4 regions of the Hymenobacter sp. PAMC 26628 genome follow, and region 4 is predicted to be linked to each of the others. Evidence: riboswitches for the same ligand, from Rfam matches in the RefSeq annotation. Region 4 holds a riboswitch; each other region holds the start of a gene.

Region 1 (2,193 bases), 2.2 Mb from region 4:
CGTAGCCGCCGGCCCGCACCTGCTGCGCCAGCTGCCAGAGGTTGGCGTATTTGCGGTACTTCTTGTCCCATACCAGCACCTGCCGGATGTGTGGGTGGCCCTGGAGCAGGGCCTCGTTGCCGCGCCGCACGAGCACGTCCACGGGCGTGGCGGGCTCGTGCTGGGCCAGGTATTCCACCAGGGCCGTGGCCAGAATTACGTCGCCGATGAAGGCCGTTTGGATGAGCAGGATGGGGCGAGTGGCGTCGGGCATGGCGGGGGGCAAGGGGGCAAAACTAGGGCTTGCCTGGCCTTTGCCCAACACCCCGATTTGGAAAATTCCAAACCGCTGCTTTACATTTGGCACAGCAGTTCTTTCTGAAAGGATTGTTTTTATAAAGAGGCGCGGAGAGACAGGCTCGATGAACCGCCGGCAACCCCCAGCTACCCGCTGGTACGGTGCCAATTCCTGATCATATAAAAACGAATTGCCATGCGCCCCCACTTCCCCCCGTCCGGTACGTTTCTGCTCGCTCCCCTGGCTTCGGCTCCGCGGTGTTGGGCCCCCGTGATGCCCGGCCGGGGTTGTTGAGGCCGCTCAACTTTCCCCGGCTATCGGCGCAGGCCCGCGGGTCGCGCCCCCAGTGCTGCCGCTAGCGGCGCACCCGTCCGGCGGTCCTTTTTCCTTGCTTTTGGGTAGTTGTGCGTCCGGTTCGCCGGGCTGGCCGGTGCGTGTTGGTGCGCCGGGTTAGTTCGCTGAATGGATGGTGGGTAACTACCTGTGGGCGAAGGAAAAGCGCAGAAATAAGGACGGAACATCCCTTTCATTCTCACATCTCCACATTCTCACATCATCACATTTTTTATGCCCCACCTCGAAGTATTGCCCCGCGCCCAAGCCCCCGCCGCCGCCCAGCCCACCTACGACGGCCTGCACGGCAAACTGGGCTTCGTGCCCAACCTCTACGCCACCTTCGCCCACTCGCCGGCGGCCCTCAACGGCTCCATCGGCTTCGGCGCGGCCCTGGCCAAGGGCGAGCTGGACGGCCGCGAAATCGAAACCATCTACCTCGCCGCCTCCGAAGCCAACGCCTGCGACTACTGCGTCGCCGCCCACACCACCGTGGGCCAGCTCCAGGGCCTGAGCGAAGCCGAAACCCGCGGCGTGCGCACCGCCAGCACCGGCGACGCCAAGCTCGACGCCGTGGCCGCCCTCACCCTCGACGTAGTGGCCAGCAACGGCCGCCCCGCGCCCGCCAGCCTCGACCGCTTCTTCGCCGCTGGCTACAGCAAGGCCGCCCTAGTGGAACTCATTGGGTTCGTGGCCCTGAACACGTTCAATAACTACGTGCAGCACATCGCCCAAGTGCCCATCGACTGGCCCGCGCTGCAAGAACAGGAAGCGTAGTAGTGCTTACAACGCAACAGGGCGCTTCCCCAGCCGGGGAGGCGCCCTGTTGCGTTGCCGAGGCCCTGCTGTATTCTAAAAGAACGTTTGCGAGAAATAGCGGTGATTCCAGAACGGAATGTACGTTTTGGTAAAATCAGCCTTGGTGATGACGTGCTTATCGAGTAGCCGCAGGCCCACCAGCGTAGGGTGGTACACAAAAACGTACAGGAAAACTAACGCCAAGGAGATGCTTGGGCCCAATGCTTCCCTGCCAAGGAACATGTGGAGCGGCAGGGGCCCCAGGATAAGCAAATAAAACAAGAATGTTTTCACTGCTGGTTGTAAATCGCTGTAGGGCAAATTTTTAAGCCGCCTTGTCGGCCGCGGCGTTCTTCCTGATGGCCAGGCCCAGCGCCACCGCCAGCCCTACCGCAATGGCGAAGCCCGCCGACGACGTGGCGATGCGCCAGGGCTCGTGCGTGGCCAGGGCGTGCAGAAAACCGCGCAGCGCGAACAGCATAAACAGCGAGTTTAGCACCAGCGGCAGGGCGAATTTTTTCATGGGCGGCGGTAATTAGCGGCTGGAGATGGAGCCGTTTGCGCCGGCAACTTACGGCCCGCCGCCGGAACGCCCAGCGCCGGGGCCCCGGGCTGCCCGCCGGGGCCCCGGGCTGCCCGCTGGGGCCCCGGCACCCGCCGCGCCGCTAACTTGCGGCCCCTAACCCACCCCACCTCCGCTATGCGCTACGCCCCCCTGGCCCCCGAGCTTTTTGTTGAGAACCGCCGCCGCTTCCGCGAGCTGCTGCCGGCCAATTCGTTGGCCA
Region 2 (2,193 bases), 1.6 Mb from region 4:
GAGCATGCCCTCGTCCATGTTCACGTCGATGACCTGGGCCCCGCCCTCCACCTGGGCGCGGGCCACGGCCAGGGCTTCCTCGTAGGCCCCCGTGCGGATGAGGCGGGCAAACGCGCGCGAGCCGGTCACGTTGCAGCGCTCGCCCACGTTCACAAACAGGCTGTCGTGGGTGATGCCGAACGGCTCCAGGCCGCTCAGCCGCGTGGCTGGGGGCCCCGCAGCGGGCAAGGGCCGCGGCCGGTACTTTTCGGCTAGCTTGCTTAGCTCGGCGATGTGCTGGGGCGTGGTGCCGCAGCAGCCGCCCACCACCGTCACGATGCCATCCTTCAAATAATCTTCCACCAGGGCCGCAAATTCCTGGGCCGACTCGTCGTAGCCGCCAAAGGCGTTGGGCAGGCCGGCGTTGGGATAGGCCGAGATGTGCACGTCGGAAATGCGGCTCAACTCCTCCACGTACTGCTTTAGCTGGTGGGCCCCCAGGGCGCAGTTCAGGCCCACGCTCAGCAGCGGCAGGTGGCGAATGGAATTCCAAAAGGCCTCCACCGTTTGGCCCGAGAGCGTGCGGCCCGAAGCGTCGGTGATGGTGCCCGAAATCATGATCGGCACTTGGCGGCCGCCCTCGTCGAAGAACTTCTGCACCGCGTACAGCGCGGCCTTGGCGTTGAGGGTGTCGAAAATGGTTTCGATGAGCAGCGTGTCCACGCCGCCGTCCACCAGCCCGCGCACCTGCTCCAAGTAGGCCGTGGCCAGCTCGTCGAAGGTTACGGCGCGGAAGCCGGGCCGGTTCACGTCGGGCGAGAGCGAGGCGGTGCGGTTGGTGGGCCCCACGGCCCCGGCCACGAAGCGCGGCCGGTCGGGCGTGCTGTACTCGTCGGCCGCATCGCGGGCCAGGCGCGCCGACTCATAATTCAGCTCGTACACAATGTGTTCTAAGCCGTAGTCGGCCTGGGCGATGGTGGTGCCCGAGAAGGTATTGGTCTCCACCATGTCGGCCCCGGCGGCAAAATACTCGGCGTGGATGCCGCGGATGATGTCGGGCCGCGTCAAACTCAGCAGGTCGTTATTGCCGCGCAACGGCTTGGGATGGTCGGCGAAGCGGGGGCCCCGGAAGTCCTCTTCCGTAAGCGGGTGGCGCTGAATCATGGTGCCCATTGCGCCGTCCAGAACGAGCAGGCGCTGGCGCAAAATTTCCGGCAGGGGACTACAACAGGCAGCGTCGGCCGCAGTAGTTGGGGAGGCAGTAAGAGTAGAGGAAGGGGCGAAACCGGACATGCTAACCAGATAAAAGCGGCGGATAAACGCGCCTATCCAGAAAGAAACCCGCTCCCCTAAGGGGCGGTTCCGGCTGTCATCTTCTTCGGCCAAACGCGTTGGCAGAACGGGAGTTGGCACCTACTCAGAGCAGGTTGCCAAGACGTCACAGGGCCCAGTCCCTCGGTCTTTCTGGATAGCAGCTTCTGCGAAGATACGCACGGCGCGTCACCTCACCCCCGGCCCCTCTCCTGCGGAGAGGGGTGCGTTCAAGTTGCTTGTTCAGCTTTTAACGTTCAGGTACTGGCACCCCTCTCCGCTGGAGAGGGGGCCTGCCCCGTGGAGCCCGCGTGGTTTCCTTGGCTCAGCTTCCTATCGCTACGACAGCGGCCAGGCCGGCCACACGGTGCCGGGGGCAAAGTCCGTCAGCTCCGCCGGTAGCTCCAGAAACGCGTCGGCTCCGAGCAGGCCGGCCAGGTCGCCAGAGCCGCCCACGGCCACGGGCGTGGCGCGGCGCACCCCCAGCGCATCCACAGCAATGGCCACCGGCAGCAGGTGCGCCAGCGCGGGGCGGAACTGCACGGGGGCCGTGAGCACGGCCGGCGTGGGGCCCGGGGCCCCGGCCGCCGGCTGCTGGCGGGCCAGCAACCAGGGCCGCACGTAGCGGGCCGCCGTCAGCAGCGTCGACACCGGGTTGCCGGGCAGGCCGAATACCACGGGGCCCCCATCGGCCCAGGCCCCAAACCACATGGGCTTGCCGGGGCGCTGGTTCACTTCGTGGAAAATTTCTTCCACGCCCAGCGCGCGCAGCAGTGCGGGCAGGTGGTCGGCGCGGCCCTTGCTCACGGCCCCGCTCAGCACCACGGCGTCGAAGCCGGCGGCGAGGATGTTCGTGAGGCCCTGGCGCAGCGTGGGCAGGTCGTCGGGCAGGTGAAACAGGTG
Region 3 (2,193 bases), 2.6 Mb from region 4:
AGCAGCAGGAACGAGTTGAACGGGCTGATGGCGGGACCGAAGTCGCGCAGGCCTTCCACCCGGGCCCGGATGGCGAAAGCAATGTTGCCGAACGGCCCGTTTTTGCCGAACACGTCGTTGAAAACCAGGCCGTGGTAGCCTTCGCTGGGCTCGGTGAACTGCGGGTACTTGCCGTTGCCGAAGTCGTAGGTGCCGCCGTCCACAATCACGCCGCCCACGCTGGTGCCGTGGCCGCCGATCCACTTCGTGGCCGACTCCACCACGATGCTGGCGCCGTGCTTGAGGGGCTGGAACAGGTAGCCGCCCGCGCCAAACGTGTTGTCGACCACCAGCGGAATGTCGTGCTTGTGGGCCACGGCCGCAATGCGCTCAAAATCCGGCACGCTGAAGCTGGGGTTGCCAATCGTTTCCACGTACAGGGCCTTGGTGTTCTCGTCAATCAGCTTCTCAAAGCCGTCGGCGTCGTCGCCGTCCACGAAGCGGGCCTCGATGCCCAACCGCTTGAAGGCCACCTTAAACTGGTTATAAGTGCCGCCGTAGAGGTACGAGCTGGCCACCAGGTTGTCGCCCTGCTTGAGGATGTTGTTGAGCGCGATGAACTGCGCCGCCTGGCCCGAGCCCACGGCCACGGCCGCCACGCCGCCTTCGAGGGCCGCAATGCGCTGCTCGAATACGTCGGTGGTGGGGTTCATCAGGCGGGTGTAGATGTTGCCGAACTCCTTCAGGGCAAATAGATTAGCGCCGTGCTCCGCGCTTTTGAACACGTAGCTCGTGGTTTGGTGAATGGGCACGGCACGCGAGCCGGTGGTGGGGTCGGGCACCTGGCCAGCGTGGAGTTGGAGGGTTTCGAAATGCAGGGGAGCGGACATAAAAGGGGAGGGTTGAAAACCGTAAAAAATCTAAGGGAGAGAGGGGAGGCTGGTCAAAACCGGGGACCTGGGCCGCGCCGGCAAGCAATAAAGCCCGTGTGGTTGAGGTGAAAGGGGGCCCCAAGGTGCCCAGTGGCCCGGTGCGGCCCAGCTGGCCGCTACCCAAAAAACCAGTGGTAAGAGGGGGCGGGCAGTGCCCGCAGCATCAGCCTAACCGCAACAACACGGGCCCCAACAGCACATTCGCATGCGGCCGGCCAACGCCAAAAAGCCCAGCACCGGCAAGGCCGGCTGGGCAGGGAGGGTCGAATGGGAAACGGGGGGGTTGTTCATGGCACTCCGGTTATATTTCCCGCAACGGCCAGGGGCCGAGGGGTAGGAAGTGGCACCTTTCGCGCGGTCGAAGGTTGCCAGCGGGTCGTAGAGCCTAATCTCTCGCCGCTTCTGTATAAAATGAAACGCTGCACCGCCGCGAGGGGGAGCGTACCGGGTTGGTAATGGCAAATATAGAAGCGAAAAATTTGCTTCCGCAAGCGGCGCCCCAATTTTTTCGCCGATGGGCCCAAAAAAGCCCGCGCCAGGGGCCCGGGCTTTTTCTGCCTTTTTTCTGCAAAAAAGTACCTAGAGACTAGGTAGGGTCAACACCTGGCCTACTTCGATGAGGTCAGGGTCGTTGCCGATGAGGTCTTTGTTGGCCTCGTATATCTGGTGCCACTTGGTGCCGTCACCGTAGTGGTTTTTAGCAATCTTCGAAAGGGAATCGCCGCTTGCCACCGTATAGGTGTTGGCATCGGCATTACCAAAGAGGGCGTCGGCCCCAGCGGTGGGCTGGGGGGCATCGACAGGCTTCTTTTCGCCTTCGGTGTTCAGGAAATCCATCAGGCCCATGGCGTGGGGGTGGGGGTTAGGTGAAAACGGGTAGGACATTGCCGGGGTCCCTCCAGGGAAGTACTGGCAACAACTGAGCGGGTTTTACGCACCGCTAAGCATAGGGGTTGCCGAATAAACTATTTAATTACCTTGCCGTAAGCAGGGCGGTCGGCACGGGCCGGCACCTCACCCTCCCCATCATTACTTCCGCACCTTTCATGAAAAACTTCCAATTGGTTGCCCGTTCTTTCCTGGCCAGCTTCGCCCTGTTGCTCTCCCTGTTTGTGGTGGCCTGTGGCAACGACAAAGGCAAAGTAGAAGCCGTGAACATGCTCTACGGCACCGACAGCAAGGTGTGGAAAACTGCCAAAGAAACCAGCGCCGCCGGCGACAAAGTGAAGCAGACCGATGCCCAGAAGCAGGAGGAGCTGCGCATTTTCGCCAACGGCAATTA
Region 4 (2,193 bases):
GACTGCCCCAGCAAATCGACCAGAATGACGGACGTGTAGCCAATGAGAATGGCCAGGATCACGGCCGAGCTGAGCCAGGCGTAGGGCGTTTTTTCGATGGCGATGGCCACCGGCGCGGCGCTGTTTTTGAACTCCGAGTAGTTGGCTAAGCCGGTGAGGACGTGGCCGAAGAGCACGAACAGCACCGTGCAAACGGCCAGCGAGCCGAGGATGCCGATGGGCATGTTGCGCTGCGGGTTCTTGGTTTCCTGGGCCATGGTGGCCACGATGTCGAAGCCGATGAAGACGAAGAAAATGACCCCCGCCCCGCGCAAAATGCCGCTTAGGCCAAACTCGCCGAACTTGCCGGTGTTGGCCGGGATGTAGGGCTGGTAGTTGGCAGGGTCGATGTACTTCCAGCCTAGGGCGATGAACACCAGCACCACGGCCACCTTCAGGGCCACCACCAGGGCGTTGAACCAGGCCGACCCTTTCGTGCCCCGCGTGACGATGGCCGTGATGGCCAGCACCACCAGCATGGCCGGCACGTTTACGTAGCCCGTCACGCTGGAGCCGTCGGCCAGCTTGGCCGACTCGAAGGGCGACATCACCAACTGGGCCGGCAGGTGCAGGCCGTACTTGCCCAGGAACTTGATGAGGTACTGCGACCAGCTGATGGCCACCGTGGCGGCCCCCACCGAGTATTCGAGCACCAGGTCCCAGCCGATAATCCAGGCGAACAGCTCGCCCATGGTGGCGTAGGAATAGGTGTAGGCCGAGCCCGACACGGGCACCAGCGCGGCAAACTCGGCGTAGCACAGCGCCGAAAAAGCGCAGCCCACGGCCGCCACCACGAAGGAGAGCGTGACGGCGGGCCCGGCGTTGTTGGCCGCCGCGATGCCGGTAAGCGAAAACAGGCCCGCGCCGATGATGACGCCGATGCCGATGGCAATGAGGCTGAAGCCGTTGAGGGTACGCTTGAGGGTATTGCCCCCGGTTTCGGCCGCTTCGCGCTGCAACAGGGCCAGTGATTTTTTCAGCATAACTAAAAACTCGGGGCCCAGCGCGGGCCGGGCGGTAAACAAGGGGACGGCCAGGGCCCCGGGGCCCCATCCAAACCACTCCCCACAAAAAAGAAAGATTAATGCAAGGCCAGCCCTGGGCCGGCCGGGGGCCCTACCCGGCGGCCCGGCACCCCGCGCGGCAACAACAGCCGACGGGTACGCGCATGGGGCGGCGGCCGGCTACGGCTGGCAAAAGGGGCAACAAAAGGGGTAGGTATAGCACGGCAGCGCGTTTTATAGAACCAGGCCTTGGCACCGGGCCCGCCAAAGGCGGGGGGTTGCCGGCGCGTCAACGAGCCTGTCTCTCGGCGCCTCTTTATAAAAACAACCCGCGGCGCACCGCAGCGTTGCCGGGCAAAGGTACGGCGGCGGGGGCCCCAGCGCTAGCGGTGCAGGTCGGCCAGGGTTTGGCGCAGCTCGGCGTGCAGCACGCGCACTACTTGGGTGGCCTCTTCGCGGCTGGAGCGGCGGTAGCCGAGAGCGGCCTCCGTGTCGGGCGTGGCTTCCCATTGCTGGAGCGAGGCCAGGGTGTCGATGCGGGTGAGCGACTGGTCGATGCGCGCGTCGACGCGCTGGCGCAGGGCGGCAGCCAGGTCGGGGTCTGTTTCCAGGGCCACGCGCAGGTCGAGCAGGGCCGTGGCCACGTCGCCGAGGCTAGCCAGCAGCACGCTTTCTTCGGCCGAAAACGTGCGCGGGGCGTGGTCCATCACGCACAGCGTGCCGATGGCAAAGCCGTCGGCCGAGCGCAGGGGCTGGCCGGCGTAGAACTGCAGGTCCAGCGCCGCCGCCGCGCCAGGGTTGGTGAGTTGGCAGGGGCGCACCAGCAGGTTTTCGTACACCGTCACGCCGTCTTGCAAAACGGCCACCGAACACAGGCTGTCGGGCCGCGCTACCCGCTCGAGGCCGGGTAGGCCCACGTTGCCGGCGAAGACGACTTCCTCGGCCTCCACCAGCGACACCAGGGCAACGGGCACGCCAAAAAGCTTGGCCACGATGCTCACCAGGTCGTTGAAGAGCTGCTGGCCGGGTACGCTCAGCACCTGGTACTGGCGCAGGGCCTTCAGGCGGTGGGGCTCGTAGGTGGGAATCAGGTCGGGGTACGCAGATAATTCAGCCATGTATTTTCGTCCGCAAACGCAAAGTCAATTCA

Evidence for each region. Region 4 has a riboswitch for S-adenosylmethionine ahead of AXW84_RS07315 (amino acid permease). Riboswitches for the same ligand answer to the same signal wherever they lie in the genome.
Region 1: it holds a riboswitch for S-adenosylmethionine, as region 4 does, so the genes downstream of both, AXW84_RS16685 (carboxymuconolactone decarboxylase family protein) here and AXW84_RS07315 (amino acid permease) in region 4, are expected to answer to the same signal.
Region 2: it holds a riboswitch for S-adenosylmethionine, as region 4 does, so the genes downstream of both, metH (methionine synthase) here and AXW84_RS07315 (amino acid permease) in region 4, are expected to answer to the same signal.
Region 3: it holds a riboswitch for S-adenosylmethionine, as region 4 does, so the genes downstream of both, AXW84_RS18730 (O-acetylhomoserine aminocarboxypropyltransferase/cysteine synthase family protein) here and AXW84_RS07315 (amino acid permease) in region 4, are expected to answer to the same signal.

The regions. Positions count from the first base shown of each region.
Region 1 covers NZ_CP014304.1:3,831,766-3,833,958, reverse strand. The annotation lists gene AXW84_RS16690 (glycosyltransferase family 9 protein) at 1-253, opposite strand, end outside; SAM riboswitch class I at 370-463, shown strand; gene AXW84_RS16685 (carboxymuconolactone decarboxylase family protein) at 845-1,387, shown strand; gene AXW84_RS26270 (hypothetical protein) at 1,463-1,585, opposite strand; gene AXW84_RS16680 (hypothetical protein) at 1,734-1,931, opposite strand; gene AXW84_RS16675 (aminopeptidase P N-terminal domain-containing protein) at 2,109-2,193, shown strand, end outside.
Region 2 covers NZ_CP014304.1:23,059-25,251, forward strand. The annotation lists gene metH (methionine synthase) at 1-1,152, opposite strand, end outside; SAM riboswitch class I at 1,346-1,454, opposite strand; gene AXW84_RS00470 (molybdopterin molybdotransferase MoeA) at 1,630-2,193, opposite strand, start outside.
Region 3 covers NZ_CP014304.1:4,314,589-4,316,781, reverse strand. The annotation lists gene AXW84_RS18730 (O-acetylhomoserine aminocarboxypropyltransferase/cysteine synthase family protein) at 1-869, opposite strand, end outside; SAM riboswitch class I at 1,210-1,324, opposite strand; gene AXW84_RS18725 (LysM peptidoglycan-binding domain-containing protein) at 1,491-1,796, opposite strand; gene AXW84_RS18720 (hypothetical protein) at 1,958-2,193, shown strand, end outside.
Region 4 covers NZ_CP014304.1:1,641,443-1,643,635, reverse strand. The annotation lists gene AXW84_RS07315 (amino acid permease) at 1-1,022, opposite strand, end outside; SAM riboswitch class I at 1,275-1,368, opposite strand; gene AXW84_RS07310 (GAF domain-containing protein) at 1,427-2,161, opposite strand.